3 regions of the Streptomyces sp. CAU 1734 genome follow, and region 1 is predicted to be linked to each of the others. Evidence: riboswitches for the same ligand, from Rfam matches in the RefSeq annotation. Region 1 holds a riboswitch; each other region holds the start of a gene.
The links. Region 1 has a riboswitch for thiamine pyrophosphate ahead of thiC (phosphomethylpyrimidine synthase ThiC). Riboswitches for the same ligand answer to the same signal wherever they lie in the genome.
Positions count from the first base shown of each region.

Region 2: it holds a riboswitch for thiamine pyrophosphate, as region 1 does, so the genes downstream of both, AAFN69_RS26130 (thiamine ABC transporter substrate-binding protein) here and thiC (phosphomethylpyrimidine synthase ThiC) in region 1, are expected to answer to the same signal.
Region 3: it holds a riboswitch for thiamine pyrophosphate, as region 1 does, so the genes downstream of both, thiO (glycine oxidase ThiO) here and thiC (phosphomethylpyrimidine synthase ThiC) in region 1, are expected to answer to the same signal.

Region 1 is NZ_JBDQQP010000001.1:707,347-710,614, reverse strand. It holds gene thiC (phosphomethylpyrimidine synthase ThiC) at 9-1,787, opposite strand; TPP riboswitch at 1,780-1,938, opposite strand; gene AAFN69_RS02965 (YibE/F family protein) at 2,284-3,268, shown strand, end outside.
Region 2 is NZ_JBDQQP010000014.1:142,801-146,068, forward strand. It holds gene rlmN (23S rRNA (adenine(2503)-C(2))-methyltransferase RlmN) at 1-749, shown strand, start outside; TPP riboswitch at 879-988, shown strand; gene AAFN69_RS26130 (thiamine ABC transporter substrate-binding protein) at 1,084-2,175, shown strand; gene AAFN69_RS26135 (iron ABC transporter permease) at 2,253-3,268, shown strand, end outside.
Region 3 is NZ_JBDQQP010000002.1:10,524-13,791, forward strand. It holds gene AAFN69_RS03745 (Rv2175c family DNA-binding protein) at 1-26, opposite strand, end outside; gene AAFN69_RS03750 (FAD-dependent oxidoreductase) at 148-1,389, opposite strand; gene AAFN69_RS03755 (hypothetical protein) at 1,424-1,798, opposite strand; TPP riboswitch at 1,875-1,987, shown strand; gene thiO (glycine oxidase ThiO) at 1,985-3,220, shown strand; gene thiS (sulfur carrier protein ThiS) at 3,217-3,268, shown strand, end outside.

The DNA.
Region 1 (3,268 bases):
CGCGTCGCTCAATCCGCCAGCGGCAGATAGACCCGGTTCCCCGTCTCCGCGAACTCCCTGGACTTCTCCGCCATCCCCTCCTCGATCTCCTGTTCCGTCTGCCCGTGCCGGCGCCGGATGTCCTGCGAGATCTTCATGCTGCAGAACTTCGGCCCGCACATGGAGCAGAAATGCGCGGTCTTCGCGGGCTCGGCCGGCAGCGTCTCGTCGTGGAACTCCCGCGCGGTGTCCGGATCGAGGGCCAGATTGAACTGGTCCTCCCACCGGAACTCGAACCGCGCGTCCGACAGCGCGTCGTCCCACTCCTGGGCGCCCGGATGCCCCTTGGCCAGATCGGCCGCGTGAGCGGCGATCTTGTAGGTGATGACCCCGGTCTTCACATCGTCCCGGTTCGGCAGGCCGAGGTGCTCCTTGGGCGTGACGTAGCAGAGCATCGCCGTGCCCCACCAGGCGATCATGGCTGCCCCGATACCGGAGGTGATGTGGTCGTACGCGGGCGCCACATCAGTGGTGAGCGGACCGAGGGTGTAGAAAGGAGCCTCTTCGCAGATCTCCTGCTGAAGGTCGATGTTCTCTTTGATCTTGTGCATCGGGACGTGACCGGGGCCCTCGATCATCGTCTGCACCTGAAAACGCTTGGCGATGCGGTTGAGTTCCCCGAGCGTGTTCAACTCGGCGAACTGCGCCTCGTCATTGGCGTCCGCGATCGAGCCCGGCCGCAGCCCGTCCCCGAGCGAGTAGGTCACGTCGTACGCCGCGAGGATCTCGCACAGTTCCTCGAAGTTCTCGTACAGGAACGATTCCTTGTGGTGGGCCAGACACCACGCGGCCATGATGGAACCGCCGCGCGAGACGATTCCGGTCTTGCGGCGCGCGGTGAGCGGGACGTACCGCAGGAGCACCCCGGCGTGGACGGTCATATAGTCCACACCCTGCTCGGCCTGCTCGATCACGGTGTCCTTGTAGATCTCCCAGGTGAGCTCCTCGGCCTTCCCGTCGACCTTCTCCAGCGCCTGGTAGAGCGGCACGGTGCCGATCGGGACGGGGGAGTTGCGCAGCACCCACTCCCGTGTGGTGTGGATGTTGCGGCCGGTCGAGAGGTCCATGACGGTGTCCGCGCCCCAGCGCGTGGCCCAGGTCATCTTCTCGACCTCCTCCTCGATCGAGGAGGTGACGGCGGAGTTCCCGATGTTGGCGTTGACCTTCACCAGGAACCGCTTGCCGATGATCATCGGCTCGATCTCGGGGTGGTTCACATTGGCGGGCAGCACCGCCCGGCCGGCCGCGATCTCCTCGCGGACCACCTCGGGGGAGACGTTCTCCCTGATGGCCACGTACTCCATCTCCGGGGTGATCTCGCCCCGGCGGGCGTAGGCAAGCTGGGTCACCGCCCGCCCGTCCCGGCCCCGGCGGGGCTGTCGCGGGCGGCCCGGGAAGACCGCGTCGAGGTTCTTCAGCCCGCCGCGCGGCGAGGTGTGCTTGAGCCCGTCGTCCTCGGGGCGGACCGGGCGGCCCGCGTACTCCTCGGTGTCGCCCCGGGCGATGATCCAGCCCTCCCGAAGCGGTGCCAGGCCCCGGCGGACATCCGTCGGGACCGACGGGTCGGTGTATGGGCCGGATGTGTCGTACAGCGTCACATCCGTGCCATTGGTGAGGTGCACCTGGCGGACCGGCACCCGGAGGTCGGGGCGTGAGCCCTCGACATACCCCTTGTGCCAGCCCGGCTCGCGCGTGCCGTCCGCGACGACTGGTACGACGGCAGGCGTGCGTGCATCCTGAACGGTCATCAGACCTACTCCCTACGCCGGCATTACCCGGTAACAGGTTCGGCGGTCGGCGCAGCGATGTCCGAAGCCGTCGTGCCGGCGTCGCCGGAACGGCTTGTACGGAGGTCAGCGCCCTCTCAGCCCGGTGCTCCGAGCTCCCGCGTGTGCAAAAGGTGTCACCACGCTAGCGTCATTTCTGGCGCGCTGAACAGAGGCCCCCCGCCGTTCTTGCGATGATCGGTCGGTGACCTCTTCGCCGCCCGGCCCGCCGCAAGGGCCCGACCACCAGCAGCCACCCGGCCCGCCACGGCAGCGGCCGTGGCCCGGGACGGCACCCGAAGCACCCGGCCGGGAGCCGGAACACGGCCATCCGCCCGGGTACGAGTACGGGGCCGGGCACCATCCGGCACCGGAGCACGGGCAGGCGTACGACCAGGACTTCGAGCCGGCGCGCGAGCCCCTGAGGGCCGCCCCCGGGGCGGACTCCGGACGCTCCTTCGCGCCCGCCGGCGGTGTCGTGCCCGAACCCGCCCCGGCACCCGCCGGCGGAACCGGCCCGCCCCCGGGTCACGGGCACGGCGGACATGGGCACGGCAGCCACGGCGGGCATGGGCACAGTCACAGCCATGGCCCGGCCGCTCCGGTCTCCCGCCATCTGCGGAGGGTGATCGCCGCCGTGCTGATTCCTTTCGCCACGGCGGTCGTGGTCGGCCTCATGGTGCTCTGGCCGAGCAGCGCACCCGGCCATGAACGCACCGGAGTGGGCTTCGACCGGCAGACCGAGCAGGCCGAGGTGGTCCGGGTCGACAAGGTCGACTGCGACTCGGTGAACGCCGGCGTGCCGCCGGCCGAGAAACCCGCCACGCCCCAGGCCCGCGCCGCGGCCGAGGCCCGCAAGGGCACATGCGGCAAGGCGACCATCAAGATCACCACCGGGGAGAACAAGGGCCGCACCTTCACCGAGATCGTGCAGCCCGCTTCGTCACGGAAGCTGGAGAAGGGCCAGGGGGTGGTGGCGGGTTACGCCCCCGACGCCCCCAAGGGGCTCCAGTACTCGGTGATCGATGTGGACCGCACGATTCCGATGGCGCTGCTGGCCGGGATCTTCGCCCTGGCGGTGGTTCTGGTGGGGCGGATGCGGGGGGTGATGGCGCTGATCGCGCTCGCCGTCTCCTTCGGGGTGCTGACGTTCTTCATCCTTCCCGCGATTCTGGCGGGCTCCAATCCGCTGATCGTCGCGGTGGTGGGGGCCAGCGCGATCATGCTGATCGCGCTCTACATGTGCCATGGGCTGACGGCCCGCACCTCGGTGGCGGTGCTCGGCACCCTGATCTCCCTGCTGCTGATCGGGGTGCTGGGTTCGCTCTTCATCGGCTGGGCGCATCTGACCGGCAACACCGACGACAACACCGGGCTGATCCACGGCCTCTACCCCCAGATCGACATGAGCGGTCTGCTGCTCGCGGGGGTGATCATCGGCTCGCTCGGCGTGCTCGACGATG
Region 2 (3,268 bases), on a different contig from region 1:
CCATGTGCATCTCCTCGCAGGCCGGCTGCGGGATGAACTGCCCCTTCTGCGCCACCGGCCAGGCCGGACTCGACCGCAATCTCTCCACGGCGGAGATCGTCCACCAGATCGTGGACGGCATGCGCGCCCTGCGCGACGGCGAGGTCCCCGGCGGCCCGGCACGGCTCTCGAACATCGTCTTCATGGGCATGGGCGAGCCGCTGGCCAACTACAACCGTGTCGTCGGCGCCATCCGGCGGCTGACCGACCCCGAGCCGGACGGCCTCGGCATCTCCCAGCGCGGGATCACCGTCTCCACCGTCGGCCTGGTCCCCGCCATGCTGCGCTTCGCCGACGAGGGCTTCAAGTGCCGCCTCGCCGTCTCGCTGCACGCCCCGGACGACGAGCTGCGCGACACCCTCGTCCCGGTCAACACCCGCTGGAACGTCCGCGAGGTGCTGGACGCGGCCTGGGAGTACGCGGAGAAGTCCGGCCGCCGGGTCTCGATCGAGTACGCCCTGATCCGCGACATCAATGACCAGGCATGGCGGGGCGATCTGCTGGGCCGGCTGCTCAAGGGCAAGCGCGTCCATGTGAATCTGATCCCGCTCAACCCCACCCCGGGGTCGAAGTGGACCGCCTCCCGCCCCGAGGACGAGAAGGCGTTCGTCGAGGCCATCGCCGCCCACGGGGTGCCGGTGACCGTCCGGGACACCCGGGGCCAGGAGATCGACGGCGCCTGCGGCCAGCTCGCCGCCGCGGAGCGCTGACGCGGACCGCCGCCGCACCGGACCCCGCGGCCGGTACGGGACCGAACAGGTCCCGTACCGGCGTCTGCCGCCCCGCGGGGCCGCCCTGTACGCTGGGCTCGAACATCCACATGGATGACATCTGCATACATTTTCCGACAGGGGAGCGCCACAGCGCTGAGAGTGCGGCCGTCGCAGGCCGCAGACCCTCTGAACCTCGCCCGGGTCATTCCGGGTAGGGAGTTCGGTCATTACTCAAGCTGTTGCGCCCTGCCCGCGCTCCCTTCCCGGGAGCCGGTCAGGGCCGCGTCTCTTCCTGGTCACACCCAGGAGGAATTCAGTGATCTCAGTGAGCATGAGCGGCACCAGGAGAATCACGGCCACCGCGGTCGTCACCGCGCTGGGCGTCACCGTCCTCGCGGCCTGCGGCGGCGAGGCGGAGAAGGACGGCGCGGGCGGCGAGAAGTCCAAGACCGTCACCCTCGTCAGCCACAATTCCTTCAACGCCTCCGAGTCGGTGCTCAAGGCATTCACCCAGCAGACCGGCTACACGGTCAAGGTGCTCAAGAGCGGTGACGCCGGGGCCGCCCTCAACAAGGAGATCCTGACCAAGGGCTCCCCGCAGGGCGATGTCTTCTTCGGCGTCGACAACACCCTGCTCTCCCGCGCCCTCGGCCAGGGCCTGTTCACCTCCTACCGGGCCAAGGGCCTGGACCGGGTGGTGCCCGAGGTCCAGCTGGACAAGGCGAAGAACCGCGTCACCCCCATCGACACCGGCGATATCTGCGTCAACTACGACAAGAAGTACTTCGCGGACAAGAAGCTGGCCCCGCCGAAGACCTTCGACGATCTGGCCGACCCCGCCTACCGGAATCTGCTGGTGGTCGAGAACGCCGCGACCTCCTCGCCCGGCCTCGGCTTCGTCCTCGGCACCATCGCGAGGTACGGCGACAGCGGCTGGCAGGAGTACTGGAAGAAGCTCAAGGCCAATGGCGTCAAGGTCGTCGACGGCTGGGACCAGGCGTACAACGAGGAGTTCTCCGGCTCCGCCGGCGGCAAGAAGGCCAAGGGGGACCGACCGCTGGTCGTCTCCTACGCCTCCAGCCCCCCCGTGGAGGTGCTCTACGCCGAGCCGCAGCCGAAGGTGGCGCCCACCGGTGTCGCCACCGGCACCTGCTTCCGGCAGATCGAGTTCGCCGGACTGCTGAAGGGCGCGAAGAACGAGGCGGGCGGCAAGGCCCTGCTGGACTTCATGATCTCCAAGCAGTTCCAGGAGGACATGCCGCTCAACATGTTCGTCAATCCCGTCGTCGAGGGCGCGAAGCTGCCCGCGCTCTTCACCGAGCACGGCGAGCAGGCCGACCGGCCCGGCACCATCGCCCCCGACCGCATCACCGACAACCGTGAGCAGTGGATTCAGACGTGGTCCTCGCTCGTCGTGAAGTAGCCGGGCCCGAGGCCGGGGCCGCCGCACCCGCACCACAGCGGCGGCCCCGGCACGGGACCGCGGCCCGGCTCGGCCTGCTGGCCGTGCCCGCCGCCTTCTTCGCGGTCTTCTTCGCCTACCCCGTCGCCGCCATCGCGGGCCGCGGCCTGCGGATCGGCGGGGCCTGGCAGTTCGACCGGATCGGCGAGGTGCTGGGCCGCGCCGACCTTCAGCGTGTGCTCTGGTTCACCACCTGGCAGGCCCTCGCCTCCACCGCGCTCACCCTGCTGATCGCCCTGCCCGGCGCGTATGTCCTGGCCCGGTTCGACTTCCGGGGCAAGGGGCTGCTGCGCGCCGTGGTGACCGTCCCCTTCATCCTGCCCACCGTGATCGTCGGCACCGCCTTCCTGGCACTGCTGGGACGCGGCGGACTCCTGGACGAGCTCTGGGGCATCCGGCTGGACACCACGGTCTGGGCGATCCTGCTCGCGCATGTCTTCCTCAACTACGCGGTGGTCGTCCGGACCGTCGGCGGGCTCTGGTCCCAGCTCGACCCCCGCCAGGAAGAGGCCGCCCGGGTGCTGGGCGCCGGGCGGTTCACCGCCTGGCGCCGGGTCACCCTCCCCGCGCTGGCGCCCGCCGTGGCCGCCGCCGCGCTGATGGTCTTCCTCTTCACCTTCACCTCCTTCGGCGTGGTCCAGATCCTCGGCGGACCCACCTACGCCACCCTGGAGGTGGAGGTCTACCGGCAGACGGCCCAGCTCCTCGATCTGCGCACGGCGGCCGTTCTGACCCTGGTGCAGTTCGCGGCCGTCGGCACCGTCCTCGCCCTGCACGCCCGCACCGTACGGAAGCGGGAGAGCGCCCTGCGGCTGGTGGACCCCGCCTCGACCGCCCGCCGGCCGCGCGGATTCGGCCAGAAGGCGCTGCTCGGGGGCGTGCTCGTCACGGTCGCGCTGATGCTGGCGCCCCTGCTCGTGCTCGTCGAACGCTCCCTCAGCACCTCCGAGGGGTACGGCTTCGGCTACTACCGCGCGCTCACCACCGTGGACGAACGCGGCGGCGCCTTCCTCGTACCGCCGATCGACGCCATCGGGAACTCCCTCCAGTACGC
Region 3 (3,268 bases), on a different contig from region 1:
TCGATGTTTGCGTCAATCTCGGTCACGGGACAAGCGTGCCATCCGGGACTGACAGCCGGTAGCGGGGCTCGGCCCCAAGTGGCGCACCGAACACCAATGCCCGGCCATATTACCTGGTCAGAGCGGCGCATCGGGAGCGGGTCGACTTCAGCTCGACGCCGCCTTCAGGGGGACGGCGGGGTCCGCGGCCCGCACGGGATCCAGCCGGGCGCCCGAGAGCAGGAGCTTGCGGCCCTGCGCCAGGTCCCGGGGGCGGTCGACGGTGAGCAGGGCGACGAGCGCGCCCTCGCGGAGCCAGAGCACCGTCCACGCCCGCTCGGCGGGATCGCCGCGCCACAGGGTGGTGTCGGCGCCGTGGTGGTCGCCCGCGTACTGCACGAACCGGCCGAACTGCTCGGACCAGAAGTACGGCACCGGGTCGTAGCTGGGCGGCGGGCCGCCGGGACCGGCCGGGCCGGCCGCCACCACGCGCGCGGCGACGGTGCGCGGGCCCTGGAGGGCGTTGTCCCAGTGGTGCACGACGAGGCGCCGGCCGTAGCGGGCGGAGGGGAAGGACACACAGTCGCCGACCGCGTACACATCGGGCACGGAGGCGCGCAGTCCGGCGTCGGCGGTGATCGCGCCGTCGGGACCGACGGCGATCCCGGAGCCCGCGAGCCATCCGGTGGCCGGGCGGGCCCCGATGCCGACGACCACGGCGCCGGCCTCGACGCGCCGCCCGGAGGCGAGCAGGACGGTGCCCGGCTCGATGCCCGCGACGCGCGCGCCGGTGATCAGCTCGACGCCGTGCTCCGGATACCAGCCGGCCATCGGGGCGGCGGCCTCGGCGGGGAGCGCGCCGGCCAGCGGGCGCTCGGCGGCCTCCACCACGGTGACCTCGCAGCCGGCCTCGCGCGCCGCGGTCGCGAACTCGGCGCCGATCCAGCCCGCGCCGACGACCACGATGCGGTGCTTCTCCGCGAGGACGGGCCGGAGCCGGTCCACGTCGTCGAGGGTGCGCAGCAGATGGACCCCGGGCACCCCCTCGGTGCCGGGGAGGGTGAGCGGTTCCGCGCCGGTGGCGATGACCAGGGTGTCGTACGGGACCGGCCCGGCCCCGGTGTCCAGCTCGTGGTCCCCGGGCCGGACGCCGGTCACCTCGCAGCCGAGCCGGAGCTCGATGCCGAGATCCTCGAAGTCGATGTCGAAGGCGGACCCCTCGGCCTTGCCCAGCAGGACCGCCTTGGAGAGCGGGGGCCGGTCGTAGGGCTGATGGGGCTCGGCGCCGATCAGGGTGATGTCACCGGTGAAGCCCTGTTCCCGCAGGGCCACGGCGGTCTGCACCCCCGCCATGCCCGCACCGACGACGACCACCCTCGGCGTCCGCTCTTCACTCCGCTGCTCGCTCACGGATCAACCATACGCACCCGCACCTGATGGCACGTCAGGAATGGGTGCCGGCGGATATCCCCGGGGCGGGCGGGCGCACCTCCTCGACCACGCTGGTGCCGCTGCCCTCCTGGGACTCCCACTCCCACGTCTCGTCCAGCCGCACCCGCCCGTCGGGCAGTTCGGTGACGACCGAGACACAGTGCCCGGAGGAGGTGGTGCCGTCCGTCTTCAGCTGGACGTAGCGGAAATCCAGCCGGTCTCCCTCGCGGGTGCCCACCAGACGCCCGTGAACCACGTCACCGCCGTCGTACTCGGCCCAGACGCGGCCGTCGCGTTCGTGATAGCCGAACCGGGTGCGGGTGCCGACCTGACCGGGGGCCTGATCCGCCACCGGTGCGAGTACGAGTCCGTCGAGCGACCGTGCCATTGCGCTGCTCCCTTGTGCCGAACCGGGCTCACCGCGCCTTACCGCGAGCCGGGACCGTTGGTTAGGGTGGCCACCGTAAAGCACTCGCGGGAGCCCGGACGCACCGGGCTGAGAGGGGGGCTGGCCGGCCTCCGACCGTACGAACCTGATCCGGGTCATGCCGGCGAAGGGAGGGGCCGACCGCCCATGCCGCAGATCCCCCCGAACAGCCCTCCGACGGGCACCGCGAACATCCCCCGGACCCGGGACACCGGGGGCCGGCCGCCGGACACCGCCGATGTGCTGGTGATCGGCGGCGGAATCATCGGTCTGGTGACGGCCTGGCGCACCGCGCAGCGCGGTGCCCGGGTGACCGTCGCCGATCCGGAACCCGGTGGCGGAGCCGCCCAGGTGGCCGCCGGAATGCTCGCCGCCGTCACCGAACTCCACTACGGCGAGGAGACCCTGCTCGCCCTCAACCTGGCCTCCGCGCGCCGCTACCCCGCCTTCGCCGCCGAGCTGGAGGAGGCGAGCGGGGAGCGCGTCGGCTACCGCGCCCGCGGCACCCTCTCCGTCGCCCTCGACGCCGACGACCGGGCCCACCTGCGCGAGCTGCACGCCCTCCAGCGGCGCTCCGGCCTGGAGTCCGAGTGGCTCACCGGCCGCGAGTGCCGCCGGCTGGAGCCGATGCTCGCGCCGGGGGTGCGCGGCGGGCTCCGGGTGGACGGCGACCACCAGGTCGACCCCCGCCGGCTGGCCTCCGCGCTGGTCACCGCCTGCGAGCGGGCCGGGGTGGAATTCCGGCGCGGCTGGGCCGAGCGCCTCACGGTGGCCCATGACCGGGCGGCGGGCGCCCGGCTGACGGACGGCACCGAGCTCTCCGCCGGCCAGGTGGTGCTGGCGGGCGGCAGCCTGAGCGGCCGGCTCGACGGCGTACCCGACGAGGCGGTGCCGCCGGTCCGCCCGGTGAAGGGCCAGGTGCTGCGCCTGGCCGTGCCCAGGGCATACGCCCCCTTCCTGACCCGGACCGTCCGGGCCGTCGTCCGCGGCAGCCAGGTCTATCTGGTGCCGCGCGAGAACGGTGAGCTGGTCGTCGGCGCGACCAGCGAGGAGCTGGGCTGGGACACCACCGTCACCGCGGGCGGGGTGTACGAACTGCTGCGCGACGCCCATGAACTGCTGCCGGGCATCACCGAACTGCCGCTGACCGAGACCCGCGCCGGACTGCGCCCCTGCTCGCCCGACAACGCCCCGCTGCTCGGCCCGACCGCGCTCCCCGGCCTGCTGCTGGCCACCGGCCACCACCGCAACGGGGTGCTCCTGACCCCCGTCACCGGAGACGCGATGGCGACCGTGCTCACGACCGGCACCCTGCCGGCGGAAGCCCTTCCCTTCACCCCCCGACGCTTCTCCCCCGCCGCCCCTCTGGAGCAGCCCGTATGACCACTGTGCCCCCTGCCGTCTCCGTCAACGGCGAATGGCGACAACTCG